Regions from separate parts of the Variovorax glucosi genome, predicted to be linked through region 3. Evidence: predicted binding sites of a transcription regulator. Region 3 holds the regulator's gene; each other region holds the start of a gene.

Region 1 (9,671 bases), 270 kb from region 3:
TTTATTGACTACTGGCGATGCCTGCAGCCCAGCAGGAACAAGCCGCGTATACGTGCTGAATTTCGCAACCGGAAAAACTGTTTTGGTTTCGCGACTGGCCTACGTGCCATTTACAAATGCCGTCACCGACCTGAAGTTCATCACGGCAGACGGCAAGCCGCAATTGGTTGTCGGCGACACGACAGGTGTCATCACAAAAGTCGACGCCGATTTGAACAGCGGTACCACGTTGAGGCTTTTGAACTGGCGAGAGATACCGACCGCGTATTGATCGTCCGCTCTCGGAAATTCAGGATGCCTCAGGCGTCCTGTCTTTTGCCAGCAGCCGCTCGTAAATCTTCTCGATCCGATCAAGCGCATGCGTCGAGTCGAAATGCCTTACCTGCGCCAGGCCCCGAGCGGCTACGGCTCGGCGCTCGTCATCTGAAAGCCCGACTACTTCCGCCAGCTTTGTCGCTGCCTGCGCGGCCCATGCCGAACCGACCGTCGCTTGCGCGTCGGCATCCGGAGGAATGAAGAACCCCGCATCTCCGGCGACCTCGGTCATGGGCGGAATGCCGGTCGTGATGACCGGACAACCCGATGCCATCGCTTCTGCAATCGGCCAGCCGAAACCCTCGGCGATCGATGGAAACAGGAAGACCGTAGCGGCGCCGTAGAGCGACACCAGCACCTCATCGGACACAGACGTCAAAAAGTGGATGTCGCCTGCCGAAGACAGCGACTTGCACAACTCGGCAAGCGCTTCAGGCGGCTGCGGGCCGACCATCAGAAGAGGCAACGCGGCAGCGTTCGCCCCGATGCTTCGGCGCCATGCGTCATATGCCACCAGCACGCCACGCCGATTCTTGTACCAGGTGTTGACGCCGACGTGCAGAACGTAGCCGCGCGACAGATCGATGCCCAGCGTCTTGCCGAGCGTCGCGCGGTCTGCGGCGACATCGGTCGACTGACGGAAGCGTGGATTCACGCCGTTGTAGACCACCTCGCAATTGCCGTTCGAACCGATAACGACCAGCAGATCGTCGCGCGTCTTTTGCGAGATTGCGATGAAGGCGTCGGCCTGACGAAAACCCTGTCGGATGTAGCGCTGGTAGATGCGCCCGGTGGCACTGACCGGATTTTGCGGAATCAGGCCCAACGCCGAATCCTGTGCGAGAAAGTCGTGGCAATGCACGACGTTGGGTTTGGACACGAACGACGGCACCCAGGGGCCGAGTGCGTGATCGGCGAACACGTACAGCGTGTCGTTCGGCTGTCGCGCCATCCGCTTGCGCAATTGCCCGGGAAAGACCAGATACTGGTCGATGTAGCCCATCCATTTCCGGAACCGTGCGGGTACCGGCAGTTTGTAGAAATACGGCTCCGGCGCCCAGGTATGCACTTCGTGGCCGCGTTGTCGCATGCCGTCGGCGAGCCAGGCGGCGTACCGCATCATGCTGGCTATTTTCAGGAAGGGCGGATGCGTAAGAAAAACGAGTTTCATGCCGTAGCGGATTGCTGCTTTTCCTGCGGTGGATTGCGGTTGGTTGGCACGGAACGCTGAAGCCCGATTGCCGCGTTGAGGCGTCGGGCCGCTTCGTCGACGGCAAAATTGCGTTGGTAGGCGGCGAGCGCCTCGATACCGAGTGCAGCGCGCTGCTCCGGTGACAACGACCGCCATTCTGTCAGCAGATTCAGCGTTCCGGCCAGTGTGTCGTCGGCAATCACACCGCCGGGCTGGCACTCACGCCAGATATTGACCTGGTTGCTGATCAGCACCGGCCGCCCGCAAGCCATGGCTTCCACCACGGCGATGCCGAAGTTCTCCTGGTGACTCGGCAAAACGAAGGCATCGCAACCGTAAAGCGCTCCCCATTTGGCGTCGCCGCTGAGCATGCCCGGGAAGTGGATGTCGGCTGGGCAAGCGGCAGCCAAAGCCTGGAGTTCCGCGCCATAAGCCGTATCGAGTCCAGGTCCGGCGACGACCAAGGCCGGCATGGCATCGTCGGAAGCGCGTTGCCGTTGTTCGGTGCGCAATTGCACATAGGCGCGGATCAGCAGATCGACGCCCTTTTTCTCGTGCAGACGGCTCATGAACAACAGATAGGGCCGACCCGCGACTTGCGGGCACCGCTCAAGAAAGGCAGGTGCCATTCCCGCTTGCCGAATCGGCGGCGCTTCAACGCCCATGCCGACATCGAGTTCCTGCTTGGGCTGGTAAGGATGAAACGGTTCGCGGGCCAGCGAGAGCTCCTGCGCGCAGGTGAACAGAACGCCGTCAGCGCTGTTCACGACCGGACCTTCGAAAAGCTTCCAGAACACGGTGTTGCGGATCGCTTTCAAACGGCGGCCAGGTGCTTTCTGGAAATACGGATCGAGCATTCCGTGCGGCATGACGTAATGCCGTGGCGCGGGCTTGCGGGGGTTTGTTTTCCGGTATTGCGCCAGTGCGCGCGAAGTGCCGGCGCTGTTGTGTTGCCAAAGTCCGTGGGTGATGACGGCGTCGAAGCGGTGAAAATTGTTGATCAACCAAGGCTTGAGTGCGGCACCGTAAGCGTAGGGGCCTTTGGCCGGGCCGATGGCGTGAACGGGGAAAGTGTCGCGCCCGAGGAAGTCGGAGTTTGGCGCATCTAGGCAGAGGATTTCGCTGTCGGAGCCTTGTGCCGCCAATGCGGGAACCATGTTGCGGACAGCTTGGCAGAGACCGCCTTGGGCGGGGTCCATGCTGGTGATGACGTGGAGGATTTTCATGCGGACAGAGAAACCTTACACAAGTTCGTATTAAATCTTGCGCAGCAGAAAGAGTTAAAAGGCGTCAAATCCATCTGATTTCTAACGACTGTTGCATCAACTTATAAACTTCCTTGACACGCCAAAAGAAAAAGGTCCCGAAGGACCTCAAATCTACCTGAAAGAGCAGCGGTTATGCTTTGCACGCGGCCGGAGTGTACTTTGCCTTCAAAGATCCCGCTCTGCATACATAGGTAAAGGCTGTACCACCACTCGCTGGCGCACTCAAGTCAAGGGCGACTGGTGTTGCCAAGGCCGCTGAGGCTTGCGTTGCAGGCGTAAAAATTATTGTTCCGCCATTATCTACCGTTGTTGCATACGTGATTGTGATCACTCCAGCTGCAGTTGATTGAACAGAAGCAACGTTCTTTGTAGCGCCTGGGGGAGTCGAATTGATAGCATCGCAGTTAGTCGTTGTGGTAGTTCCACAAATCATTGAGCGCGGACCTTGCGTATTAAATGCCTCAGAAATTGAGGTCTTAAGACCGCTCGCCAAAGACAAACCTTCAGTAACACGCGCCCGCACCGTGTAATCCTGATAAGCCGGCAACGCCACAGCAGCCAAAATACCAATGATCGCCACGACGATCATCAATTCGATAAGGGTGAAGCCCTTTTGCACATTGCGTGCGATGGAACGACGGTTCATTTCATTTACTCCAGGTTGGTTGTTCAGCCCGGTCTGCCCGGTGCGCCAGAGTATTTGCAGCATGCGTGCCAACCTCGGAATCGGCCTAAAACGTTCGATATGCGTTAAAAATGAGAACGTTCAGGTTAAGAAAAATGACAAAGCCTGCTCTTTGTTACTTTTTCTGTCATGACATTTTTGTCACCTGACGAAGAATGTGTCATTTTGTGTCGATGCCTGATGTTGTCGACCTCAATCAATGACAAGCACACTCCCCGTCTCCAGCCACCGAATGTCCCGTCCCATCACGCCGTGCACGCGCCAGTCCGACACCAGCGCGTCGATCTGGCTCATGATCTCCGCTGTTTCTGCTGGTTTGGTATGGGTGATGTAGATGGGATATTGCCGTCCGTCGACGATGTTTCCCAACTCGTCGGCCAACGTCGCCGGAGACAGATGCCTGCTGCGCTCGGCCAGTGCCTGTTCGCGGTCGCTGAAGGCGGTTTCCATCACCAGCATGCCGATATCCAGTTTGTTGATGCGCGCCCAGAATGCAGGATTCCGGTCCGTATCGCCGCTGAAAGCCCAATAAGGACCGCCCGTTGCGCTCCGCACGGCAAAGCCGCAGGCCGGCACGGTGTGGATCGCCGGCAACACCTCGACATGCTTTGGTTGCATCGTTCCCAATTTCAGCGTCTCGCCGATCGCAAAGCAATGGAAGCTGACGAACGGCTTCTCGCGGCTGGGAATACTCGCGAAATCTGGCCAGATGACGTTGTTGAAGACGTGGGCACGAAGCGCATCAATGGTGGCGCTCAGCGCATGGACGCGCAATGGGCGATCTCGGCGACTGGCGACGGCGTCGATCATCAGGGGCAGCGCGGCGACATGGTCGAGATGAGAGTGCGTGAGCACCACGTCGTCGACGCGCGCCATTTCGACGAGTGTGAGATCGCCGACGCCGGTTCCGGCGTCGATCAGCAGATCGTCGTCCACGAGGAACGAAGTCGTCCTGCAGTCCTTCGCGATGGCACCCGAGCAGCCCAGCACACGCACCTGCATCGTTGCCACCCCCTTCGCTGTTTTACTTCGGGGAGGCTAAACGCTTCAGTCGCTGCCGGTAAAGGACTTTTTTGGCATACGTCGTTTCAGGCGTGGATGAACTGCATCTTGGTTCCACCGAGTTCCAGGACGTCCCCGTCCTGCAGGGTCACAGCTTCGCTGCCCAGCTTTTCGCCGTTCAGCGTAGTGCCACCGTCGATCGGCGCGATCACGTAGCCGTGCAGGCGTCGGGTCACTGCGGCGACGGCGATGCCGGGCTTGCCGATCGTGGTGACGACCTTCTCGAGCGACAGCTCGCGACCGGCGCCGACGCCGGAGAGCACCCGGATCGCCGCCGGCAGCACGCCGCCGTTGAGCGTGCCGACGACGGTAGGCGCGGTCGAAAGCGGTATCGGCGCAGAGATGACCGGCGAACCTGGGCGCTGGGCACCGGGCATCTGCGTATCCGAAACCGGCTCGGGCGATTCGATTCCCGCGAGGAAGCGAATCTTGTACTTGCCCACCTCGATGATGTCGTTGTGCTCGAGCGCCTGCTTCTTCACTGCGCGCGCGTTGACGTAGGTGCCGTTGGTGCTGTTAAGGTCCTCGATCTGGACATCGCTGCCTGCCATGTGCAGCACAGCGTGCTCGCCGCTGATCGCGAGGTTGTCGATGACGATGTCGTTGTAGGGCCGCCGTCCGAGCGTGGTGCGGTCCTTCGCAAGCGTCACCTCCTTGATTACGACACCATCGATCGAGACGATCATTTTCGGCATTGCCGGCTCCTGAATCTACAAAGTTGATCGGTCAGCAGGCTCCGCGTTCCGTCTCGTCACCGAGGGCTCGCGCGAGGACAACGGAAATGTTGTCACGACCGCCATTGTCGTTGGCAGCAGCGACCAGAAGCGCCGCCTTGTCCGACAACGTATCGTTTTGTAACAGAATTCTCTGCATTACGGCATCCTGCACCATTTCGCTCAGACCGTCGGAGCAAAGCAGATACAGATCGCCGGGCAGCACCGGATATTCGTTGACTTCGAGTTCGACCGCACGCTCGATGCCGAGTGCGCGCGTCACCAGGTTCCGGTGGGGCGACTGGGCGGCCTGCTCGGGCGTGATGAGCCCTGCGTCGAGCTGGTCCTGCATCAGCGAATGGTCGCGCGTGAGCTGGTCGAACTGGCCGTTCCGGAGTCGGTAACAGCGCGAATCGCCGATATGACCGACCACGGCACGGTCGGGGCCCAGCACGGCCAGCACCAGCGTCGTGCCCATCCCGTGAAGATGCGGATTGGCGCTCCCGGCTTCCAGGATGGCGCTGTTGGCCTCGTCCGTTCCGACCTGGAGTGCAAGACAGACCGAACGTGCGGGCGCCCGCACTCCGGCGTGGGCCAGCCAGCGACCGAAGCTGGCGCGGAGCAGCGCGATGGCCATGCCGCTGGCCACCTCGCCGCCGTTGTAGCCGCCCATGCCGTCGGCCAGGATCGCAAACCCCAAAGCCGGATCGACTGCAATCGCATCCTCATTGTTGGCGCGCACCCGACCGGTATCGGTGAGCGCCTCGAAGTCCCAAGAGGATGAGGATTTGATTGTCATGGTCGAGTGGGTCGTCTGTTCAGTGGACGGCCGATTTGTCGTGTCCGCGTTTCTGCAGGAAACGGCCGACGATGAGGACGAAGGCGGCACCGGCGACGGCGCCGGCGTAATGCAGCCACGGATAGGTCGCCCGCACACCCTCGAGCGACACGTCGCCGACGATGGTTTCGCCACCGACCCAGCCGATCAGCACGGCGCCGAGCAAAACGATGATCGGGAAGCGCTCCATGAGCTTGATCATGAGCGTGCTGCCGAAGATCACCAGCGGAATGCTGATGGCGAGGCCGAGGATCAGCAGCGTCGTGTTGCCCTGCGCAGCCGCGGCCACGGCGATCACGTTGTCCAGGCTCATCACCAGGTCGGCGATCAGGATGGTGCGCACGGCCGCGAACATGCTGCCGTACTCCTTGCTTTCGCCTTCGCCGTCGTCCTCGTCACCAAGCAACTGCAGGCCGATCCACAGCAGCAGCAGTCCTCCGATGATCTGGAGATAGGGCAGCGCCAGCAGCTTGGCGGCAACCACCGTGAGTGCGATTCGCAACACGACCGCTGCGCCGGAGCCGATGAAGACGGCCTTGCGCTGTTGGGCAGGCGGCAGCGAGCGTGCCGCCAGCGCGATCACGACGGCGTTGTCGCCCGAAAGGATGATGTTGATCCAGACGATCTTCAGCAGATTCAGCCAGAAGTCGGAGGTTTGCAGGAATTCCATGTTGTCGATCTCGATGTCTCTATGCCACTGTTATGAATAAAAAAAGCGCCGGCAATTTGAATTGCGAGCGCCTTTTCGTTTGTTGTGGTCGTCGCCAGGGACGCTTTTCGCGTCGCCTGCGATGTACTTACAGGCGCGCCTTCAGCAGCTTGGCCAGTTCGGAGAAGTTGCGCGTGATCGTGAAGCCCGACTCTTCCATGATGGCGAGCTTGGCATCGGCCGTATCGGCACCGCCGGAGATCAGCGCGCCGGCATGGCCCATGCGTTTGCCCGGAGGCGCGGTCACGCCTGCGATGAAGCCGACGACCGGCTTCTTCATGTTGAGCTTGCACCAGCGGGCCGCATCGGCCTCGTCCGGGCCGCCGATTTCGCCGATCATGATGACAGCGTCGGTGTCCGGATCGTCGTTGAAGGCCTGCATCACGTCGATGTGCTTCAGGCCGTTGATCGGATCGCCGCCGATGCCGACTGCCGACGACTGGCCGAGGCCGATCTCGGTCAGCTGGGCCACGGCTTCATAGGTCAGCGTACCCGAGCGCGAGACCACGCCGATACGACCCTTGCGATGGATGTGACCGGGCATGATGCCGATCTTGATTTCGTCGGGCGTGATCAGGCCGGGGCAGTTCGGGCCGAGCAGCAGCGTCTTCTTGCCGCCAGCGGCTTCCTTGGCGCGCATCTTGTTGCGCACTTCGAGCATGTCCTTGACCGGAATGCCTTCGGTGATGCAGATCGCCATGTCCAGGTCGGCTTCGACGGCTTCCCAGATCGCGGCTGCCGCACCGGGTGGCGGCACGTAGATGACCGACACGGTGGCACCGGTCTGCGATGCGGCTTCTTTCACCGAACCGAAGATCGGGATACCGAAGATCGACTCGCCGGCCTTCTTCGGGTTCACGCCGGCCACGAAGGCGTTCTTGCCGTTCGCATATTCCTGGCACTTTTCCGTGTGGAACTGACCGGTCTTGCCGGTAATACCCTGGGTGATGACCTTGGTGTCTTTGTTGATGTAGATCGACATGACTAATCCTTACTTGACGGCTGCAACCACTTTTTGGGCCGCATCGGCCATCGTGTCGGCGCTGATGATCGGCAGGCCGGATTCGGCCAGCAATTTCTTGCCCTCGACTTCGTTCGTGCCCTTCATGCGCACCACCAGCGGCACGCTGAGGTTCACTGCCTTGCAGGCTGCGATCACGCCGGTGGCGATGGTGTCGCACTTCATGATGCCGCCGAAGATGTTGACAAGGATGCCCTTGACGTTCTTGTTCTTCAGCATGATCTTGAAGGCTTCGGTCACCTTCTCGGGGGTGGCACCGCCGCCCACGTCCAGGAAGTTGGCCGGCTCGCCGCCGAACAGCTTGATGGTGTCCATGGTGGCCATCGCCAGGCCGGCGCCGTTCACCAGGCAGCCGATGTTGCCGTCGAGCGAGATGTAGGCGAGGTCGAACTTCGAGGCTTCGACTTCGGCTGCGTCTTCTTCGTCCAGGTCGCGCAGGGCGACGAGTTCGGGGTGGCGAAACAGCGAGTTCGGATCGAAGTTGAACTTCGCGTCGAGCGCCATGACTTGGCCCTTGCTGTCACGGTTGAGCGGGTTGATCTCGACCAGCGAGGCGTCCGTCTCCATGTAGCAGGTGTAGAGCTTCTTCAGGATGTCGACCGTCTGCGCGGTCGAATCGGCCGGCATGCCGATGCCGTCCGAGATTTCCTTGGCTTGCGCGTCGGTCAGGCCGAGTTGCGGGTCGGCGAAGACCGTGATGATCTTCTCGGGCGACGAATGTGCAACTTCCTCGATGTCCATGCCGCCTTCGCTGGACGCGATGAAGGCGACCTTCTGCGTCGCGCGATCGGTCACGGCGGAAATGTAGTATTCCTTGTTGATATCGGCGCCGTCTTCGATGTAGAGGCGACGAACCTTCTGGCCTTCGGGGCCGGTCTGGTGCGTGATCAATTGCATGCCGAGGATTTCGCCGGCGATGCGCTTGACGTCTTCGATGGTCTTGGCGACCTTGACGCCGCCGCCCTTGCCGCGCCCACCGGCGTGGATCTGGGCCTTGACCACCCACACGGGGCCGCCAAGTTTCTGGGCGGCTTCGACCGCCTCCTGGACCGTGTAGGCCGCAATGCCGCGTGGCACGGGCACGCCGAACTTGGCAAGAATTTCCTTGCCTTGGTACTCGTGAATCTTCATGAGGGTTCTCTCGGAACGGAGGTTGAAAACGAGATGGTGACTGTTGTCCGAAGGCCACTGCGCACCGCTTCGGGCAGGGGGTGGCGGACAACTGCGGAATGTATCATGGTGCGCCGCACAAACTCCAGCGAATCACGCCAGGATTAGCGCTTTAGTTCTCATTTTTCGTAATGAACGGACACAATCATGGTCAAGGTTTTCATTGATGGCGAAGCCGGCACGACCGGTCTGCAAATCCGGGAGCGGCTCCAGTCGATGCCGCAGGTCGAGCTCGTCAGCATCGCGCCCGAACTCCGCAAGAACGCCGATGCCAAGCGCGACCTGATGGCGGGCGTCGACCTCGTCGTGCTGTGCCTGCATGACGACGCGGCGATCGAATCCGTCGCACTGATCGACCAGTTGCCTGGCAAGAAACCCAAGATCATCGATGCCTCGACTGCGCACCGCACCAACCCGGCCTGGGCATTCGGCTTTCCGGAACTGACAGCCGGCCACTGGGAAGCTGTGGCTGCAGCCGACCGCGTCGCGAATCCGGGCTGCTATGCGACCGGTGCCATCGCCATCGTCCGGCCGCTGGTCGATGCGGGCATCCTGCCGGTCGACTTCCCGATCGCGCTGCCGTCCGTGAGTGGTTTCTCGGGTGGCGGGCGCACCATGATCGAGGCCTATGAAGCGGGCGGCGCTGCGCCTTACGAAACCTACGCGCTGGGCCTGAAGCACAAGCACATCCCGGAAAT
Region 2 (9,671 bases), on a different contig from region 3:
TTTGCTGGTGTTCCTGCCCGGTGCGTTCCTGCAGCCGGAGGAGTTCGAGCATCAGGGCTTCGTCAGCGCAGTGCGCAGTCATCGGTACGCGACGGATGTGATGCTGGTCGATGCCAACGTCTCTTATTACTACGACCAGACTTTTGTCCGGCGTCTGAGCGAAGGCGTACTCGCTCCCGCCCGTCACCAGGGTTACAAATCGATCTGGCTGGTCGGCATCTCGATCGGTGGCTTCGGAGCCCTGACACACGAATTGCTGCAGCCGGGGTTGGTCGAGGGCATCGTGGTGCTGGCGCCATACCTCGGGCGCCGACCGCTGGGTGCGGAAATCCAGAAGGCCGGCGGCTTGCGCGTCTGGCAGAAACCCGAAGGCCCACCGCCCGACCAGGAAATCGACCGCGAGCTCTGGCCGTTCCTGCAGCGCTATGTCACGCCGGAAACTGCGGCAGAAATGCCGCCGCTTTACCTGGGCTACGGACTCGCCGATCGCTTCGCGCCCAATCACCGCCTGCTTGCCGACGCCCTGCCAGAAGGCCATGTCTTCACGACCGAAGGCGGCCACGACTGGCCGCAATGGTCTCAGTTGTGGCGCGACATGTTGCACGTACTGCCGTTGCCCGTTCTCGCGGCCGAAACGCCGGCGCTCGAACACGGCTCCTGAAAGTTGCAGGTCGGGGCCGACAATACGCGCCCCAAAGCCACGCCCCAGGGCGCACCGAAGCAACGTGATCTCTTTCAGCACCCTCGCCTCCGTCGCCGCACTGGCCGGCGCACTCGCAACCGGATTGACAGCAACATCGAATGCCGACGCAGGCACGGTGGTTGCGCTGCCGGCAGCCTCCACAAAAGCCAGCGCCGAAGTCTTCTTTTCCCCCGGCGCCGACACCGACAAGGCGATCGCCGCGCTCATCTCCAGTGCCCGCAGCCGCGTCTGGCTCGCCGGCTATTACTTCACTTCAGCCACGATCGCCAAGGCGCTGGACCAGGCGCATGCGCGCGGCATCGACGTTCGCGTGGTGCTCGACCGGTCGCAAGTCACGCAGAAATATTCCAGCGCGACCTACTTTCACAACCACGGCGTCCCACTTTGGATCAATGCGCGCTATCCGGTGATGCACCACAAGTTCCTGATCGTCGATGCCGACACGATCGGGCTCGGGTCGATGAACTTCACACGGGCCGGCGCCCAGAAGAATGCCGAGAACTTCAACCTGTTCCGTCGATGGCCCGCGATAGTCGCGCCGTATGCAGCGGAATTCGACCGGCTGGCAAAGGAATCCGTACGCTACCGGCCGGGCATGACTTTCGACGACGACGACTTTCCGGCCGGAAGGTCCGAACGACAGGAATGACCGGTTTCAGACTGGGACGGCCGAATTGGACGATTTGGCCGAATCGGACGAGGCAGTCACGATCGTGTCCAGCGGCCAGCGCGGCTTGACGTCGAACGCATAGACATCGGTCGCCGACTGGATGCCCGACTGCAGCCGCATCGCCGCGGCCATCGCGATCATCGCGCCGTTGTCGGTGCACAGATGCAGTTCGGGATAGTGGACCCGCACGCCGCGCGCCGCGCAGGCAGCATCGAGTTGCTCGCGAAGCTTGCGGTTCGCGCCGACCCCGCCCGCGACGACGAGGCGCCTGAGCCCGGTCTCCTGCAACGCGGCGAGCGACTTCTTCAGCAGCACTTCGACGATCGCCGCCTGCGTCGATGCTGCGAGATCCGCCTTTCGCGCTTCCAGATCGTCGCCCAGCTTCCGGGCCTGCGTGAGCACGGCGGTCTTCAGGCCGGCAAACGAAAAGTCCAGATTGCCGCTGTGCAGCAACGGTCGTGGCAACTTGAACGCCGCCGGATCGCCCGCTTCCGCCAGCTTCGCCAGCCAAGGGCCGCCGGGATACGGCAGGCCCATCAGCTTGGCCGACTTGTCGAACGCCTCGCCGGCTGCGTCGTCGATGGTTTCGCCGAGGATTTCGTAGCGGCCGACGCCGTCGACACGCATCAGCTGCGTGTGTCCGCCGGACACCAGCAGCGCGACGAACGGAAATTCCGGAGCATCGACGCTGAGGAACGGCGACAGCAGATGCCCCTCCAGGTGATGCACGCCAAGCACAGGCTTGTCGAGCGCAGCGCCCAGGGCACATGCCACCCCGGCGCCCACCAGCAATGCCCCTGCCAGGCCGGGGCCGCGCGTGTAGGCCACGACGTCGACATCGGCAAGCGATCTGCCGGCCTCGTCGAAGACCTGCTGCGTCAGCGGCAGCACGCGGCGGATGTGGTCGCGACTGGCCAGCTCCGGCACCACGCCGCCGTAGGCCTGGTGCATGACGATCTGACTGTGCAGCGCGTGGGACAGCAGCGCCGGGAGAACGCCGGGGCTTTGCGATGTTTCGACGAGGGCCACGCCCGTTTCGTCGCAAGATGATTCGATTCCGAGGACCAGCATTCGCCGAGTGTAGGTGCCGCCCCCGAATGGGGCACGGATGTTGCTGGAAGTCCTTCACGATGAAATCCGGACTGAGCTTTCTTGTCGCCGCACTGCGAAGCGAAATAGACGAACTCGATCAACTCGGGCGCACCAGCGAACTCGTGGGTGCGATCGGCCGTCTGGTGCACGGTCTCCAGCGGGAACGCGGGATCTCCAACGTGGTCCTGGCATCAGGCGGAAAGCGCTTCGTCGCCGAACTGGGAGCGCAGATCGCCGAGTCGCTCCAGCTCGAGGAGCGGGTACGCGAATGCTTCGACCGGCTGGAGACCGATCCCGGTCGCCTGGGCAACGGAACGCGCCTGTTCAGCCGCATCGCCTGGGTCATTCCGGGACTGGACGCCCTGCCCGATCTTCGACGACGCATCGGTACGCTGAATGTCACGGTCGCCGATTCCACCACGGCCTTCGTGAAGCTGATTGCCGGGTTGCTCGCGGTGGTGTTCGAAGCCGCCGATGGTGCCACCGACCCCGAGATTTCGCGCTTGCTGGTGGCGATGTTCAATTTCATGCAGGGCAAGGAATTCGCCGGCCAGGAGCGGGCTTGCGGTGCAGCCGCCTTCACTTCGGGGCGCAACGACAGCGCGCGTCAGGAGCAGTGGCTGCACCTGATCGAATCGCAGGAGCGTTGTTTCCAGGTGTTCTCCGAATTCTCCGGCCCGGCACTCGAGGCGCAATGGCTGGCCAACCTGCCGCCCGCCCACACGGCGGAGCTGGAGCGGATGCGCCGCATCGCCTGCGCCGCGCCGGCCGGCGTGGCGCTCGACCCCGAACTCAGCGCGCTCTGGTTCGACTGCTGCACGCGCCGGATCGATGCCATGCAGACGGTCGAAACGCGCCTCGCAGCCGATTTGCGCCAGCTGTGCAGTGAAAAGACGGCAAGCGTGCGCGTCGAGATGGCGGCGCACACCGAATTGCTGACCCAGATCGCGACCCGATCACCCTCCTCGCCTTCGGCCGCCGCCTTCTTCGACTCCGCGCCTTCCGTATCGTCCGAAGCGGCGCCGACCCGGCCGGCGTCCAACACCGCGCTGTACGGCCGTCAGCTTGAGCGGGCCATCCTCGAGCTGGTGCAGGACCAATCGCGCCGCCTCCAGGCGATGAGCGACGAGCTCGACACCGTCCGCGGCGCGCTCAACGAACGAAAGCTAGTCGAGCGCGCCAAGGGTCTGCTGATGGCGCACCGGAAGCTGAGCGAAGAAGATGCACACAAGATGCTGCGCCAGACCGCGATGAACCAGAACCGGCGCCTGGTCGACGTGGCCGAATCGGTGCTGGCGATGGCGGACTACCTTCCCATTCACGAGCGCAGCTGATCGCGGCGAACCGCTTTGGTGCGGCGCACAACGAACGTGCGGAAAGGGGCGACAAAAGCAGGACGAAAAGCTGGCACGCCGTTTGCATCGTTCAGCGCATGGACCGACGAAGGTCATCAGGCAGGCAGCATCCAAAGGCGGGTGGCGCCAGCCGCAACGGACAAAGGCGTCCGCATCCGCAAGGGCTCGTTTTCGAACAGCCCGGCGCGATGCGGACGCCTTTTTTGTTTTTCACGTTTCTTCTTCCGGAGTCCGCCTCATGTCCGATTTGCTACCGAAACCCAATCTCAGCCGCCGAACGGTGCTGCAAGCCGCAGCCATCGGCGCCCTCGCCATCGACCCGGCGCTGCGCGCCGCGGTCTATGCCCAAGGCTCCGACAAGCCTGAAAAGGAAGAGGTCAAGATCGGCTTCATTCCGCTGACCGACTGCGCCAGCATCGTGATGGCTTCGGTGCTGGGCATCGACAAGAAGTACGGCGTGAAGTTCGCGCTGAGCAAGGAGTCGAGCTGGGCCGGCGTGCGCGACAAGCTGGTAAACGGCGACCTCGACATGGCGCATGTGCTGTACGGCCTGATCTACGGCGTGCATCTGGGCGTCGGCAGCACCAAGAAGGACATGGCGGTGCTCATGACGCTGAACAACAACGGCCAGGCGATCACGCTGTCGAAGAAGCTGGCGGAAAAGGGCGTGGTCGACGCACCCTCGCTGGCCAAGTACATAGCCAAGGAAAAGGGCGAATACACCTTCGCCCAGACGTTTCCGACCGGCACCCACGCGATGTGGCTCTATTACTGGCTCGCTTCGGCCGGCATCGACCCGTTCAAGGACGTGAAGAACATCGTCGTTCCGCCGCCGCAGATGGTCGCCAACATGCGCATCGGCAACATGGACGGCTTCTGCGTCGGCGAGCCGTGGAACCAGCGCGCGATCATGGACAACATCGGCGTGACCGCGATCACCACCCAGGACATCTGGAAAGACCATCCCGAAAAGGTGCTGGGCACGACCGCCGACTTCGCCAAGAAGTACCCGAACACGGCCCGCGCAGTGACCGCCGCCATCCTTGAAGCCGGCAAGTGGATCGACACCGGCCTGCAGAACAAGAACAAGATGGCCGAAACCATCGCCGACAAGAGCTACGTCAACACCAGCGTCGACGCCATCAACCAGCGCATCCTGGGCCGCTACACCAACGGCATGGGCAAGAACTGGGACGACCCGAACTACATGAAGTTCTACAACGACGGCGCGGTGAACTTCCCGTACCTGTCGGACGGCATGTGGTTCCTGACGCAGCACAAGCGCTGGGGCTTGCTGAAGGCGCATCCCGACTACCTCAAGGTCGCCACCGACATCAACCGCATCGATATCTACAAGCAGGCCGCCACGGCCAGCAAGACGCCGGTGCCGGCATCGCCGATGCGCACCAGCAAGCTGATGGACGGCGTGGTCTGGGATGGCAAGGAGCCTGCGAAGTACGCGGATTCCTTCAAGGTCAAGGTTTAAGGAGAACACCATGGTCAGCGCTGTTTTTCACTCCCCGCTGGAGGCCTCCGCGCCTCTGTCCACCACGGCCGGCGTCGCTGCCAGCACCGTGACCCTGCCGCCCAAGGTGACGGTCGCCGCCACGCCACGCAAGGCATTCGACATCCGCGCCTTCTGGATGCGCGTCCTGCCGCCGCTGGTCGGCTTCGGCGTGCTGCTCGTGATCTGGGAACTGATCGCGGTGAGCAGCACCAACGGGTTTCCGACGCCGATGACCACCTTCAAGCAGGCAATGGTCGTCTTCAGCGATCCGTTCTACAGCAAGGGACCGAACGACCAGGGCGTGGGCTGGAACATCCTGTCGTCGCTCCAGCGCGTGGCTTTCGGCTTCGGACTGGCCGCGATCGTCGGCATTCCGGCCGGCTTCGCCATCGGGCGCTTCGAATTCCTGGCGCGCATGTTCAATCCGCTGATCAGCCTGCTGCGCCCGGTTTCGCCGCTGGCCTGGCTGCCGATCGGGCTGCTGGTGTTCAAGGGCGCCAACCCGGCAGCCATCTGGACCATCTTCATCTGCTCGATCTGGCCGATGGTGATCAACACGGCCGTCGGCGTGCAGCGCGTACCGAGCGACTACATGAACGTAGCCAAGGTGCTGAACCTGAGCGAGTGGAAGATCATCACGAAGATCCTGTTCCCGGCCGTGCTGCCGTACATGCTGACCGGCGTGCGCCTGGCCGTCGGCACAGCCTGGCTGGTGATCGTCGCGGCCGAAATGCTGACCGGCGGCGTCGGCATCGGCTTCTGGGTGTGGGACGAATGGAACAACCTGAACGTCGCCAACATCATCATCGCGATCTTCGTCATCGGCGTGGTGGGCCTGATCCTCGAATTCGCACTCATCAAGATCGCAACCGCATTCACGTTCGAAGAGGTGAAATCATGAACGACGACAAGAAATTCATCGACATCCAGGACGTCGAGCAGACCTTCAAGACGGCCAAGGGCAGCTTCCAGGCGTTGCGCGACATCAATCTGACGGTAGCCAAGGGCGAGTTCGTGGCGCTGATCGGCCATTCCGGCTGCGGCAAGTCGACGCTGCTCAATCTGATCGCCGGCCTGACGATGCCGACGCACGGCACGCTGCTCTGCGGCAACCGCGAAATCGGCGGCCCGGGACCGGAGCGCGCGGTCGTGTTCCAGAACCATTCGCTGCTGCCCTGGCTGACCTGCTTCGAGAACATCTACCTCGGCGTCGAACGCGTGTTTGGCCCGAGCGAGTCGAAGGCGCAATTGCGCGCACGCACCGACGCGGCGCTGGCGCTGGTCGGCCTGACGCCTGCCACGCAGAAGCGGCCCGGCGAGATTTCCGGCGGAATGAAGCAGCGCGTGGGCATCGCCCGGGCGCTGGCGATGGAGCCGAAGGTCCTGCTGATGGACGAGCCCTTCGGCGCACTCGACGCGCTGACCCGCGCACGGCTGCAGGACGAACTGCTCGCCATCGTGCAGAAGACGCAGAGCACCGTCGTGATGGTGACGCACGATGTCGACGAGGCAGTGCTGCTCTCGGACAAGATCGTGATGATGACCAATGGGCCATCGGCGACCATCGGCGAAGTGCTGAGCGTCGAGCTGAAGCGGCCGCGCAACCGGGTCGAGCTGGCCGAAGACCGCGACTACGTTCACTACCGCAAGGCGGTGATCGACTTCCTGTACACGCGTCAGGGGCACGTCGAGAAGGCTGCCTGAGAGCTCATCGGTTCAGCATCAGTCCTTCATGTCTTCCAGCTCCACGCCCTTCGTCTCGCGCACCGCCGCGAGCACGAAGACCAGCGACAGCACCGCGAAGAACGCATAGAGCCCGTAAGCGAAGGTCAGGCCGAGCTCGGCCAGCTTCGGGAAGCTGCTGGTGATCGCGAAGTTCGCCAGCCACTGCGCCGCTGCGGCGACGGCGAGCGCGATGGCACGGATGCGGTTCGGGAACATCTCGCCGAGCAGCACCCAGACCACCGGTCCCCAGCTGACGCCGAAGAAAACGACATAAAGGTTGGCGGCGACCAGCGCCACGGGTCCCCAGGGCGCTGGCAGGCTGATTTCCGCGCCGCTGCCCGTTGCCTGCGCGAAACACCAGGCCATCACACCCAGCGTCAGCGCCATGCCGGCCGAACCGACCACCAGCAGCGGCTTCCGGCCGATGCGGTCGACGAGCGCCATCGCCACCAGCGTGATGACGACGTTAACCACCGACGTCGCGACGGTGATCCTGAAGGCATCGGCCTCGCTGAAGCCGACCGAATGCCAGAGCGTCGACGAGTAATAGAAGATCACGTTGATGCCGACGAACTGCTGGAACACCGACAGCAGGATGCCGATCCACACCACCGGCAGCAGCCCCATCGCCGGGCCGCGCAGATCGGCCAGGCGCGGACGGTATTCGGCCTGCAGGCTCTGCTGGATGTTGCGCACCTTGCGCATTGCGGTGCGGCCGTCGATGCCGAGCAGCTGCGACAGCACGCCGGCCGCCATCGCCTTGTCGCCCTTGGCCACCAGATAACGCGGCGATTCGGGCACCCTCGTGACGAGCACGCACCAGATCACCGCCGGCAGCACCATCACGATGAACATCCAGCGCCATGCCGCGAGGCCTAGCCAAAGCTCGGCCGATGCACTGCCGGCGAGATGGGCGAGCAAGGCATCGGTCGCCAGCGCGCAGAAGATGCCGAGCACGATCGCCAGTTGCTGCAGCGAACCCAGCCGGCCGCGAACATGCGCCGGAGACACTTCCGCGATGTAGGCCGGCGCGATCACCGAAGCCATCCCGACGCCGATGCCGCCGACCAGCCTCCACAGGATCAGGTCCCAGACGCCGAACACCATCCCCGAACCGAGTGCGCTCAATGCCAGCAGCACCGCAGCCACCTGCATGGTGCGCACGCGGCCCCAGCGGTCGGCGATACGGCCGGCATACCAGGCGCCGACGGCGGAGCCGAGCAAGGCGCAAGAGACGGCGAAGCCGGTGAAGGCGGCGTTCAGGCCGAAGCTCAGTCGGATCGCGTTCACCGCGCCGTTGATCACCGCCGTGTCGGCCCCGAAGAGAAACCCGCCGAGCGCGGCGACGGCGGCGATCAGGATCACGCGCGCGTTCGCATGCGGCGCAGGCGTTGGCGACGGATCGGTCGCACCCGGCGCCTGTGTGGAAATACTCAAGATGCGCTCCTCGCTGCGGCCAAAGGGCGCGATTGTGCCCGCAGGACACGATTGAACGCGCACCAATGCAAAGCGTCCCTGCTGGCATGGCGCTTGCATGCCAACCTCGCAAGATTCCCGGCGGTAAGGATGTCGCAGGGAATTCTCAGGACAAAGGCGTCCGCATGACAGCCCGGCTCACGCCGGGCCCCACCATGCGGACGCCTTTTTGTTTTTCCAGGGCACCACTCAAAGCGATGGATAGCGGAGAACGGCGATGGACATGCGTGCGAAGAAGCTGAAACTGGTGCTGGTCGGCAACGGCATGGCCGGCGTGCGCACGCTCGAGGAGCTGATCAAGATCGACCCCGATCTCTACGAGATCACCGTATTCGGCGCCGAGCCGCATCCCAACTACAACCGGATCATGCTGTCGCCGGTGCTGGCCGGCGAGCAGACGATCGACGAAATCGTGCTGAACCCGTGGTCCTGGTACGAAGAGAACGGGATCACCGTGCACGCGGGATGCAAGGTGTTCGAGGTCGACCGCGTCAGGCGGCTCGTGCGCGCCGAGGATGGCAACGGCAAAGGCGGCGTCATCGAGACGCCCTACGACCGCCTGCTGTTGTGCACCGGCTCCGATCCTTTCATGATTCCCGTTCCGGGCAAGAATCTCGAAGGCGTGATCGCCTACCGGGACATCGCCGACACGCAGAACATGATCGACACCGCCAGGACGCACAGGCATGCAGTCGTGATCGGCGGCGGCCTGCTCGGCCTGGAAGCAGCGAACGGTCTGATGCTGCGCGGCATGACAGTGACCGTCGTGCACGTCAATGCCTGGCTGATGGACCGCCAGCTCGACGAAACGGCCGGCGGCCTGCTGCGCCGATCACTCGAAGCGCGCGGCCTCAACTTCCGGCTGGGCGCCCACACGCAGGAACTCGTCGGCGACGCGGACGACGGCAAGGCCGGCCGCGTGAAGGCGATCCGCTTCAAGGATGGCTCCGAGGAAGCGGCCGACCTGGTCGTGATGGCGGTCGGCATCCGCCCGAACGTGAAGCTGGCCGAATCGATGCGCCTGCACTGCAACCGGGGCATCGTCGTCAACGACACGCTTCAGACCGTGACCGACGCCCGCATCTACGCGGTCGGCGAATGCGCGGCGCACCGCGGCATCGCCTACGGCCTGGTGGCGCCGCT
Region 3 (9,671 bases):
TTGGCGCGTCGCGCAGTCAGGCGTTCGGGCGTGACCTTGGCCGTCCAGGCCAGGTGCTGGCGGACATTGCCGAGCATTTCCTGCATCGCCGCCTGCATCAGCGGATCGCCGATTCCGTAGTAGTGCGAATAGGCATCGACCAGGTCGTCGCGCAGCGTGCCGGTATCGACCTCGATGTCGAGCGGCGAATGCTTTGCGAGCGCGTCGGCGAGCAGTTCGTCCTTCGATTTCCAGCGCCGGTAAAGAGAGGCCTTGCCGGCACCGGCGCGCTGCGCGACCGCTTCCATCGTGACCGCGTGGATACCGCCTTCACCAAGCAGCGCCATCGCGGCATGCAGGATGTTGGCGTCGAGCAACGCATCGCGCGGGCGTCCGGTGGCGGGCAGGCTGGCGGAATCGGACATAGGTGGAACAAAGTTGAGCAGTGAACGAATAACGGAACAAACTAGTTCCGAAACGTCAATGTATCGAAACTGGCGAGTCCCTGTCGCCGGCATGGGCGCAACCGGAAGATCGCTCTCGATAATCCCGCGATGGACCGTCTCACCCAACTCGAATCCTTCGTCGCGGTCGCCGCCCGCGGCAGCCTCACGGCGGCCGCGCGTGCGGAAGGCGTGGCGCCGGCCATCATGGGGCGCCGCATCGACGCGCTGGAGGAGCGACTCGGCGTCAAGCTGCTGGTCCGCACCACCCGGAAGATCACGCTGACGCACGAAGGCAGCGCTTTTCTGGAGGATTGCCAGCGTCTGCTGGTCGAGTTCGCCAATGCCGAAGCCAGCGTGAGCGCGGGCGGCGTGAAGGCCGCCGGCCATCTGCGCGTGACGGCGCCGGCCGGCTTCGGGCGCCGTCATGTCGCGCCGCTGGTGCCGAAATTCCACGCCCTGCATCCCGACGTGACGATCTCGCTGAACCTGAGCGACCGCGTGATCGACATGACCGGCGAGGGATTCGACTGCGCGGTGCGGGTCGGCGATCTGCCCGATTCGTCGCTGGTCAGCCTGCGCCTGGCCGACAACCGGCGCCGCTGCGTTGCCACGCCCGATTTCCTGCGCCGCCACGGCACGCCACAGCATCCGAGCGATCTGGCGCGCTTCGCCTGTCTGACCCTGTCGAGCGACGCTTCGCAGACGCGCGGCTGGGCTTTCAGGCTGCCGACGGAAGGCGGCGAGCCCGAGACGTTGCACTTAAAGCCGCAGGGTCCGCTCGACTGCTCGGACGGTCAGGTGCTGCACGACTGGTGCCTGGCCGGCCACGGCATCGCCTGGCGCAGCAGCTGGGAGATCGATGCCGAGATCGAAGCCGGCCGGCTGGTGCCGCTGCTCGACGACTTTGCAGCACAGCCGAACGGCATCCATGCGGTGTTTCCGCAGCGCAAGCACCTGCCGCTGCGGGTGCGGTTGTGGCTCGATTTCCTCAAGGCGGCCTACGGGCAACCGACGTTCTGGGCCGGCACGATGCCGCCGAGCAAACCCACTGAAAGAAAGCGATGACCTTCGAAGCCATCCGGCGTACTTGCAGCTGCTCGAGAGGCAGGTGACGCTTTAGGACGAGTCTGAGGGTTTCGGTGGTCATTGGACGCAAAAGATGCTGCCTTCCACCACATGTCCACTCATCGGAATCACATGACCCAACCTCTCTCGCTTCAAAGTCCGCGGGTGCGGCATTCGACCGTTCCGGCCTATCCGCATGAAAAACCGCACGGGTCCGCCAATTCCAAAATCGATGGGATCTTTCGCCGCCAGACCGCCGCGATCCAGGTCCCGCAGACATACGCCATGGAGCGCCAGCGCCTGAATGCCGCCGTGTTCGGTGTGATGCAGAAGATGAACCTGCAGCCTGACCGTCCTGAGAACTATTTCCGCTACCGCGTCAACCACACCCAAGAATTTCAGCACAACGGCCAGCCTGCTTATATTCAGCAGCAGGGTGGGGCGGTGCATCATCTCGTGGGCTTCTCGGGTGAAGGCCAGTCGCGACTCAGCCGGATGTTTGCCGGCGGAGCGGGCCAGTATCAGTTCAGTGTCGAACGGGAAACCAACGGAATCGAACAGTTGCGCGGACCGAGGCTGACTCCGACGCAGATGGCCGTTGCACTCGAAGAACTGCAACGGAGCATGTAGGCAGTCAGCCGCCGGCAGCCGAGTGACCGGCGGAAGTCTCGCGTCAGGCCTTGGCGCCCGCTTCGCACTTCTTCATGAAGCTGTTCTTTGCAGCGCCTGCCAGTGCCTTGCCGTTCTTGTCGATCGCCTTGGTGGCGCAGGCCGGCGTCGCGGCTGCCTTGGTGTCTTTTTCGCACTTCTTCATGAAGCTGCTCTTGGCGGCACCGGCCAGCGCCTTGCCGTTCTTGTCGATCGCCTGGGTGGCGCAGCTGGTGCCGGCGACCGGCGCCGCCATCGGCGCAGCAGCCTTGTCCTGCGCCTGCGCGGCACCGAAGGAGAGGCATGCGCCCAGGGCGAGAAGAGTCAGGAGCTTGTTCATGTTGGTGTGTCCTTGAGGGTTGAAAGAAGACTGCTGCGGCTTTGAGTTGTGCCGCTCCTGCTAACGGGCCAGCCGTGGCAGCCGATGACTGTGAACAAAACTTTTAGGGTTAGCCCCGGTAAAATCTTCCTATGCAATTGGTCAAACAGGAGCTCCTCGCGGCACTCGCGAGCATGCTCGAATCCCTTTCTCCCGGCGCCGCCTCCAAGGCGGCGTTCGAATCTCCCAAGGTTCCTGCTCACGGCGATTTCGCCAGCACCGCCGCGATGCAGCTGGCCAAGCCCCTTGGTCGCAAACCTCGCGAACTGGCCGAGGAACTCAGCGCCGCGCTGGGCGCCACGCCCGCTTTTGCACGTTGGGTCGACGCGATCGAGATCGCCGGCCCCGGCTTCCTCAATATCCGCCTGAAGACCGTCGCCAAGCAGCAGGTGGTGCGAGAAGTGCTGGCTGCGGGCTCCGATTTCGGCAGGCAGCCGACGACCGGAGAGCGCGTGCTGGTCGAGTTCGTCTCGGCAAACCCGACCGGCCCGCTGCATGTCGGCCACGGCCGGCAGGCTGCGTTGGGCGACGCGATCTGCAATCTGCTGGCGTCGCAAGGTGCCGATGTCTGGCGCGAGTTCTATTACAACGACGCCGGCGTGCAGATCCAGACGCTGGCCAACAGCACGCATTTGCGCGCCCTCGGCTTCAAGCCCGGCGACGCCGAATGGCCGAGCGGCGAAAAAGCACCGGCCTACAACGGCGAATACATCGCCGAGATCGCCGCCGACTTCCAGGCACGGAAGACCGTCAAGGCCGACGACCGCGAAGTCACCGCCACCGGCGACATCACCGATATGGACGCCATCCGCCAGTTCGCCGTCGCCTACCTGCGCCACGAGCAGGATCTGGACCTGAAGGCGTTCCAGGTGAAGTTCGACAATTACTACCTCGAATCCAGCCTCTACACCAGCGGCCGCGTCGCTGCGACGGTGCAGAAACTGATCGACGCCGGCAAGACCTACGAGCAGGACGGCGCGTTGTGGCTGAAGTCGACCGACTATGGCGACGACAAGGACCGCGTGATGCGCAAGCAGGACGGCACGTTCACCTATTTCGTGCCCGATGTGGCGTATCACATCGCGAAGTGGGAGCGCGGTTTTCATCGCGTCGTCAATATCCAGGGCACCGACCACCACGGCACCATCGCCCGCGTGCGCGCCGGACTGCAGGCGGTCGATGCCGGCATTCCGAAGAGCTACCCCGATTACGTGCTCCACACGATGGTGCGCGTGGTCAAGGGCGGCGAAGAAGTCAAGATCAGCAAGCGCGCCGGCAGCTACGTCACATTGCGCGACCTGATCGAATGGACCAGCACCGACGCGGTTCGCTTCTTCCTGCTCAGCCGCAAGCCCGATACGGAATACACCTTCGACATCGACCTGGCCGTCGCCAAGAACAACGACAACCCGGTCTACTACGTGCAGTACGCGCACGCGCGCATCTGCTCGGTGCTCGCGGCCTGGAAGGAGAAGGACGGCGGCGATGCGGCCACGCTCAAGGACGTCGATCTGGGCGCGCTGTCGACTCCCGCTGCGCAGTCGCTGATGCTGCTGCTGGCCAAGTACCCGGACATGCTGACCGCCGCCGCAAAGGATTTCGCGCCGCACGACGTCGCCTTCTATCTGCGCGAACTCGCCGCCAGCTACCACAGCTACTATGACGCCGAACGCATCCTGGTCGAAGACGAAGCGGTCAAGAAAGCCCGTCTGGCGCTGGTCGCCGCCACCGCGCAGGTACTGCACAATGGCCTCGCGATGCTGGGCGTGAGTGCGCCGAGCAAGATGTGAATCTCCTTTTCTCCACCATGAAATCAAGACAACGCGGAAACACCGTCATCGGGCTGATCGTCGGCATCGTGCTCGGCCTGGGCGTGGCGCTAGGCATCGCGGTCTACGTGACCAAGGTGCCGATCCCGTTCATGACCAAGACGCAGCGCGGCGGCGCCGAACAGGACGAAGCCGAGGCGCGCAAGAACCGCGACTGGAACCCGAACGGTCCTCTGTCGGGCAAGGCCGGGGCTCGCCCGGCTGCGCCGACGCAGCCTGCATCGGTCGGTCCGCTGAATCCGCCCAGTTCGGACGCGTCGGCTTCGAGTCCTGCTGTCGTCGCGCCAGGCGCAACGGCGGCTGTGCCGCCTCGCGCCACTCGCGCGCCGGTGCCGGTCGAGGCTGCCCGCACACCGCCGGCTTCGAGTGATCCTCTCGGCGATCTGGCGCGTGCCCGGTCTGGCAATTCGGGCGACAGTAGCACCACAGCGGCTGCCGCTTCCACCGGCGCCGATCCGTTCATGTATTTCGTCCAGGCCGGTGCCTTCCGCACCACCGACGACGCCGAATCGCAGCGCGCGAAGCTCTCGTTGATGGGCGTCGAAGCCCGCATCACCGAGCGCGAACAGGCCGGACGCACCGTCTACCGCGTGCGCGCCGGCCCGTTCAACAAGAAGGACGACGCCGACCGCCTCAAGGAGCGGCTCGACGGCGGCGGCCTCGAATCCAATCTGGTCCGGGTCCAGCGCTGAGCGGTTGATGCCGCTGCAGCTCGACCGGCCTGCCTCCCTGGCGCGGGAACTCCGCGCCGTCCCAAGGCTCTTTCAGCCCACAGGAGAATTTTTCAAATGAAACGTCGTGACTTTTCGCTGACCGCTGCGTCGCTCGGCCTGCTTCCTCTCGTCGCAGTAACCATCGGCACTGCTGCGCATGCGCAGTCCCCCGTCGCGCCGAAGGCCGGCAAGGACTTCATCGCCCTGGGCAAGCGCGCCCCGATCGACACGCCTGCCGGCAAGGTCGAAGTGGTGGAGTTCTTCTCGTACAACTGCCCGCATTGCGCCGCCTTCGAGCCGCAGCTCGAGACCTGGGTGAAGACGCTTCCGGCCGATGTGGCGTTCAAGCGCATTCCCGTGCCTTTCGTCGGCAACGACACCGAACCCAAGCAGCGCCTCTACTACACGCTCGAAGCGATGGGCAAGGTCGACGAGTTCCAGATGGCGTTGTTCCAGGCCATCCATCAACAGCGCCAGCCGCTGAGCGGCGATGCCGGCATCCTGGCATGGGTTGCGAAGCAGCCGAGTCTCGACGCGAAGAAGTTCGGCGAACTGTTCAAGTCGTTCACCGTCGTCGGCAAGGCAAAGCGCGCGACGCAACTGACCACCGACTACCAGGTCGCAGGCGTGCCGGCGCTCGGCGTGGCCGGCCGGTACTACATCGACGGCGACACGGCCGGCTCGTTGGGCCGCGCGTTGCAGGTCACGGAATTCCTGATCGGCGAGGCCCGCAAGGGTTGATTTCGCACGCACCGGGCAGCGTCCGGCGTCGGGGAGGCAGCCCGCTTCGGCGGGCTTTTTTGTCTGCGCGTCAAGCCATTGCACCTGACGCTTACAATCTTCGAGCAAGTTTCGTGCCTTTATGAACCAGCGATACACACTCATCCGATCTCTCTCCCGCCGAATCGTCGTTGCCACCACGACCGCTGTCGCGTTGATGGCGGTGCTGGTGATGCCCGCTCAGGCCGAAAAAGCCGACCGGACGAAGCCGATGAACATCGAGGCCGATGCCATGCGCTACGACGACCTCAAGCAGACCAGCGTGTTCACCGGCGGCGTGGTGGTGACCAAGGGCACGATCATCATCCGGGGCGCGCGCATCGACGTGCGTCAGGATCCCGAGGGCTATCAGTACGGCGTCGTCACCGCGGCGCCGGGCAAGCTCGCCTATTACAAGCAGAAGCGCGATGCCGGCATCGACGAGTGGACCGAGGGCGAATCCGAAGTCATCGAGTACGACAGCCGCGCCGACAACGTCAAGTTCATCCGCCGCGCCGTGATGCGCCGGCTGATCGGCGCGAAGCCGAACGACGAAACCACCGGCGAACTGATCGTCTACGACCAGGGCAACGACACCTTCACCGTCAATGGCGCAGCCTTGCCGCCCGGCGCCAGCGTGGCGGCCGGTGCGCAGGGCGGTCGCGTTCGGGCGATCCTGACGCCGCGTGCGGCTGGCGAGCCAGCCGCGGGCAGCTCGGCTCCTGCGACGCCGGTCGCGCCGACGGGTCGCGGCTTGCGTCCGAGCACGACGCTCGGCGGCGGAGACGCGGCCAAGTGAGCATCGACACCAATCTGGTCAGGAACGAGGCCAAGCCGGTTTCGTCGACCGAATCCGCTGGCAGCCGTCTCGAAGTGCGCGGCCTGCAGAAGCGCTACGGCAGCCGCCAGGTCGTGAAGAACGTGTCGCTGCAGGTGCAGAAGGGCGAAGTCGTCGGCTTGCTCGGCCCGAACGGCGCCGGCAAGACGACTTCGTTCTACATGATCGTCGGCCTGGTGCGCGCCGATGCCGGCGAGATCAGCATCGACGGCGAGCCGATCGCACACATGCCGATCCACAAGCGCGCGCGCATGGGTCTGAGCTACCTGCCGCAGGAAGCGTCGATCTTCCGCAAGCTCACGGTGCGCGAAAACGTGCGCGCCGTGCTCGAATTGCAGCAGGAACCCGATGCCAAGGGCAACATGGCCGCGCTCAGCAAGCAGCGCATCGACCAGCGACTCGAAGAGCTGCTGGCCGATCTGCGCGTCGAGCATCTGCGCGATTCGCCGGCGCTGGCGCTGTCGGGCGGCGAACGCCGACGCGTCGAAATCGCGCGCGCGCTGGCCACGCAGCCGCGCTTCATCCTGCTGGACGAGCCGTTTGCCGGCATCGATCCGATCGCCGTCATCGAAATCCAGCGCATCGTCAGTTTCCTGAAGAGCCGCGGCATCGGCGTGCTCATCACCGACCACAACGTGCGCGAAACGCTCGGCATCTGCGATCACGCCTTCATCATCAGCGACGGGCAGGTGCTCGCCGAAGGCACACCGGCGGAGATCGTCGACAACGCCGAAGTACGCCGCGTGTATCTCGGCGAACACTTCCGGATGTGACCTTGAAGCATTGGACGGCATGAAACAAGGCCTGTCGCTGCGGGTATCGCAGCATCTCGCACTTACTCCCCAGCTGCAGCAGTCGATCCGGCTGCTGCAGCTGTCGACGCTCGAACTCAGCCAGGAAGTCGAGCAGATGCTCGACGAGAACCCGTTCCTCGAACGCACCGCCGAAGAAGCGCAGCGGGAAGAGTTCGGCATCGACTCGGTCGACGCGCCCGGACCGCGCGACGAGGAGTTCGCTCCGTCGGCGGCGGCATCGTCGAGCGACAGCGCCAGCAGCAGCACCTCGACCGCCGAATCCGAAGCGCCGGCCGCCGATACCGCTGAAATCTCCGACGCCCAGCCCGACTGGGAGGGCGACGGCACCGTCGAGATGGCGCCGGACGATAGCGAATGGGGCGGCGATGCGCCGGCCAGCTCCAACAACATCAGCTCCAACGACGGCGGCGACCGGGCCGACGCGACCGAGCTCGCGCGCAGCCAGGAATCGCTGCAGTCCTTCCTGCACCGGCAGGCGCTGAGCCTGCGGCTGGGCGACAACGACCGCGCCGCGCTGCGCTTCCTGATCGAATCGCTCAACGACGACGGTTATCTCGAAGATTCGCTGCCGGCGCTGGCATCCGGTCTGGCCGGCGACGACAACGACCAGTTCGACGATCTGGTGCATCACTTCCAGGTCGCGCTCGGCCTGCTGCAGAGCCTGGAGCCGGTCGGCGTCGGCGCCCGCGACCTCGGCGAATGCCTGGCGATCCAGCTGCGCGCGCTGGCCGATCCGCAGGAGTCGGACGAGCAGGTGCAGGTGCGCAAGACCGCCATCGCCATCTGCAAGCATCCGATGGAATTGCTCGCGCGCCGCGACTTCAAGCGCCTGGCCACGCTCACGCGCAGCAATGAGGAAGAAGTGCGCAAGGCGCTGCAACAGATCGCGACGCTGGAGCCGAAACCGGGCCGGCGCTTCGTCGACGTCGAGCGCAACGTGATCGTGCCGGACGTGATCGTCACGCGCAGCGGCAACGGCACCAACATCAAGTTCCGCGTGATGCTCAACCCCGACGTCATGCCGCGCCTGCGCGTGCACGACATCTATGCCGGCGCGCTCAAGCAGCACAAGGGCGAAGGCAGCCAGGCGCTGTCGCAGCGGCTGCAGGAAGCGCGCTGGTTCATCAAGAACATCCAGCAGCGTTTCGATACCATCCTCCGCGTGTCGAACGCCATCGTCGAACGGCAGAAGAGCTTCTTCATCCACGGCGAACTCGCGATGCGGCCGCTGGTGCTGCGCGAGATCGCCGATGAACTCGGGCTGCACGAATCGACCATCAGCCGCGTGACCACCGCCAAATACATGGCGACGCCGTACGGCACGGTCGAACTCAAGTATTTTTTCGGATCGGCGCTCGGCACAGAGACCGGCGGCAACGCATCCAGCACCGCGGTACGCGCGCTCATCAAGCAGTTCGTGACCTCCGAGAACATCAAGAAACCGCTGTCCGACAGTCAGATCTCCGAGATGCTGAAAGAGCAGGGCATCGAATGCGCGCGCCGCACCGTCGCCAAATACCGCGAGGCGCTGCGCATCGCGCCGGCCAATCTGCGCAAGTCGCTTTGAAATCATGAACCAGCTCAATCTTTTCCTTCCCTGCGCCGCCGGCGTCGAAGACTTTCTCGCCCAGGAAGTGCATGGCCTCACGGGCCTCGCCGGCGACGACCTGATGGCGTCGCGCGGCGGAGTCTTCGTGCGCGGCTCATGGCGCGACGCCATGAAGCTCAACCTGCACAGCCGCCTGGCGCAGCGCGTGCTGGTCGAGCTGGCCCATGCGCCGTATCGCAGCGAGACCGATCTCTACGACATCGCCGGCGGCGTCGCCTGGGAAATCTGGTTCACGCCGAAGCAGACCTTCAAGATCGAAACCACTGCCCAGCACAGCCCGCTGCAGAGCCTGAACTTCGCGACGCTGCGCATCAAGGACGCGATCGCCGACCGTTTCCGCGCCAAGGCCGGCGGCGTGCGGCCGAGCATCGAGACGCAGTGGCCCGACTGCCGCGTCTTCGCGCACCTGACCACAGACACCTGCACCCTCTACATCGACACCTCCGGCGAGCCGCTCTTCAAGCGCGGCTGGCGGCAGGACAAGGGCGACGCGCCGCTCAAGGAAACGCTGGCTGCGGCCATGCTGGCTGCCAGCGGCTGGTGGAACCCGGAAAGCGGCGAAGTTTCGACCGCGCCGTTGTACGACCCGTG

Evidence for each region. Region 3 encodes sigma-54, which starts transcription at its own class of promoters, with help from an activator protein. Its sites were predicted from a motif close to TGGCANGNAANCTGCTTT; they were not measured.
Region 1: the regulator sigma-54 is predicted to act here: its motif matches at 3,475-3,492, upstream of ACSFA3_RS16170 (pilin).
Region 2: the regulator sigma-54 is predicted to act here: its motif matches at 3,871-3,888, upstream of ACSFA3_RS04800 (CmpA/NrtA family ABC transporter substrate-binding protein).

Annotation. Positions count from the first base shown of each region.
Region 1 covers NZ_JBPJZE010000003.1:309,307-318,977, forward strand. Annotated here, with positions in the region: gene ACSFA3_RS16155 (pilus assembly protein) at 1-271, shown strand, start outside; gene ACSFA3_RS16160 (glycosyltransferase family 4 protein) at 290-1,486, opposite strand; gene ACSFA3_RS16165 (glycosyltransferase) at 1,483-2,733, opposite strand; gene ACSFA3_RS16170 (pilin) at 2,906-3,421, opposite strand; gene ACSFA3_RS16175 (MBL fold metallo-hydrolase) at 3,653-4,462, opposite strand; gene ACSFA3_RS16180 (FHA domain-containing protein) at 4,549-5,217, opposite strand; gene ACSFA3_RS16185 (Stp1/IreP family PP2C-type Ser/Thr phosphatase) at 5,249-6,034, opposite strand; gene ACSFA3_RS16190 (TerC family protein) at 6,054-6,743, opposite strand; gene sucD (succinate--CoA ligase subunit alpha) at 6,871-7,764, opposite strand; gene sucC (ADP-forming succinate--CoA ligase subunit beta) at 7,774-8,934, opposite strand; gene argC (N-acetyl-gamma-glutamyl-phosphate reductase) at 9,121-9,671, shown strand, end outside.
Region 2 covers NZ_JBPJZE010000001.1:998,924-1,008,594, forward strand. Annotated here, with positions in the region: gene ACSFA3_RS04780 (alpha/beta fold hydrolase) at 1-661, shown strand, start outside; gene ACSFA3_RS04785 (phospholipase D family nuclease) at 726-1,352, shown strand; gene tsaD (tRNA (adenosine(37)-N6)-threonylcarbamoyltransferase complex transferase subunit TsaD) at 1,359-2,444, opposite strand; gene ACSFA3_RS04795 (nitrate- and nitrite sensing domain-containing protein) at 2,504-3,799, shown strand; gene ACSFA3_RS04800 (CmpA/NrtA family ABC transporter substrate-binding protein) at 4,059-5,306, shown strand; gene ntrB (nitrate ABC transporter permease) at 5,317-6,228, shown strand; gene ACSFA3_RS04810 (ABC transporter ATP-binding protein) at 6,225-7,031, shown strand; gene ACSFA3_RS04815 (sugar porter family MFS transporter) at 7,050-8,489, opposite strand; partial or broken gene ACSFA3_RS04820 (NAD(P)/FAD-dependent oxidoreductase) at 8,752-9,671, shown strand, end outside.
Region 3 covers NZ_JBPJZE010000003.1:44,180-53,850, reverse strand. Annotated here, with positions in the region: gene ACSFA3_RS15015 (TetR/AcrR family transcriptional regulator) at 1-404, opposite strand, end outside; gene ACSFA3_RS15010 (LysR family transcriptional regulator) at 534-1,490, shown strand; gene ACSFA3_RS15005 (hypothetical protein) at 1,623-2,120, shown strand; gene ACSFA3_RS15000 (hypothetical protein) at 2,164-2,478, opposite strand; gene argS (arginine--tRNA ligase) at 2,610-4,307, shown strand; gene ACSFA3_RS14990 (SPOR domain-containing protein) at 4,325-5,038, shown strand; gene ACSFA3_RS14985 (thiol:disulfide interchange protein DsbA/DsbL) at 5,135-5,800, shown strand; gene lptA (lipopolysaccharide transport periplasmic protein LptA) at 5,997-6,617, shown strand; gene lptB (LPS export ABC transporter ATP-binding protein) at 6,620-7,429, shown strand; gene ACSFA3_RS14970 (RNA polymerase factor sigma-54) at 7,449-9,038, shown strand; gene ACSFA3_RS14965 (THUMP domain-containing class I SAM-dependent RNA methyltransferase) at 9,043-9,671, shown strand, end outside.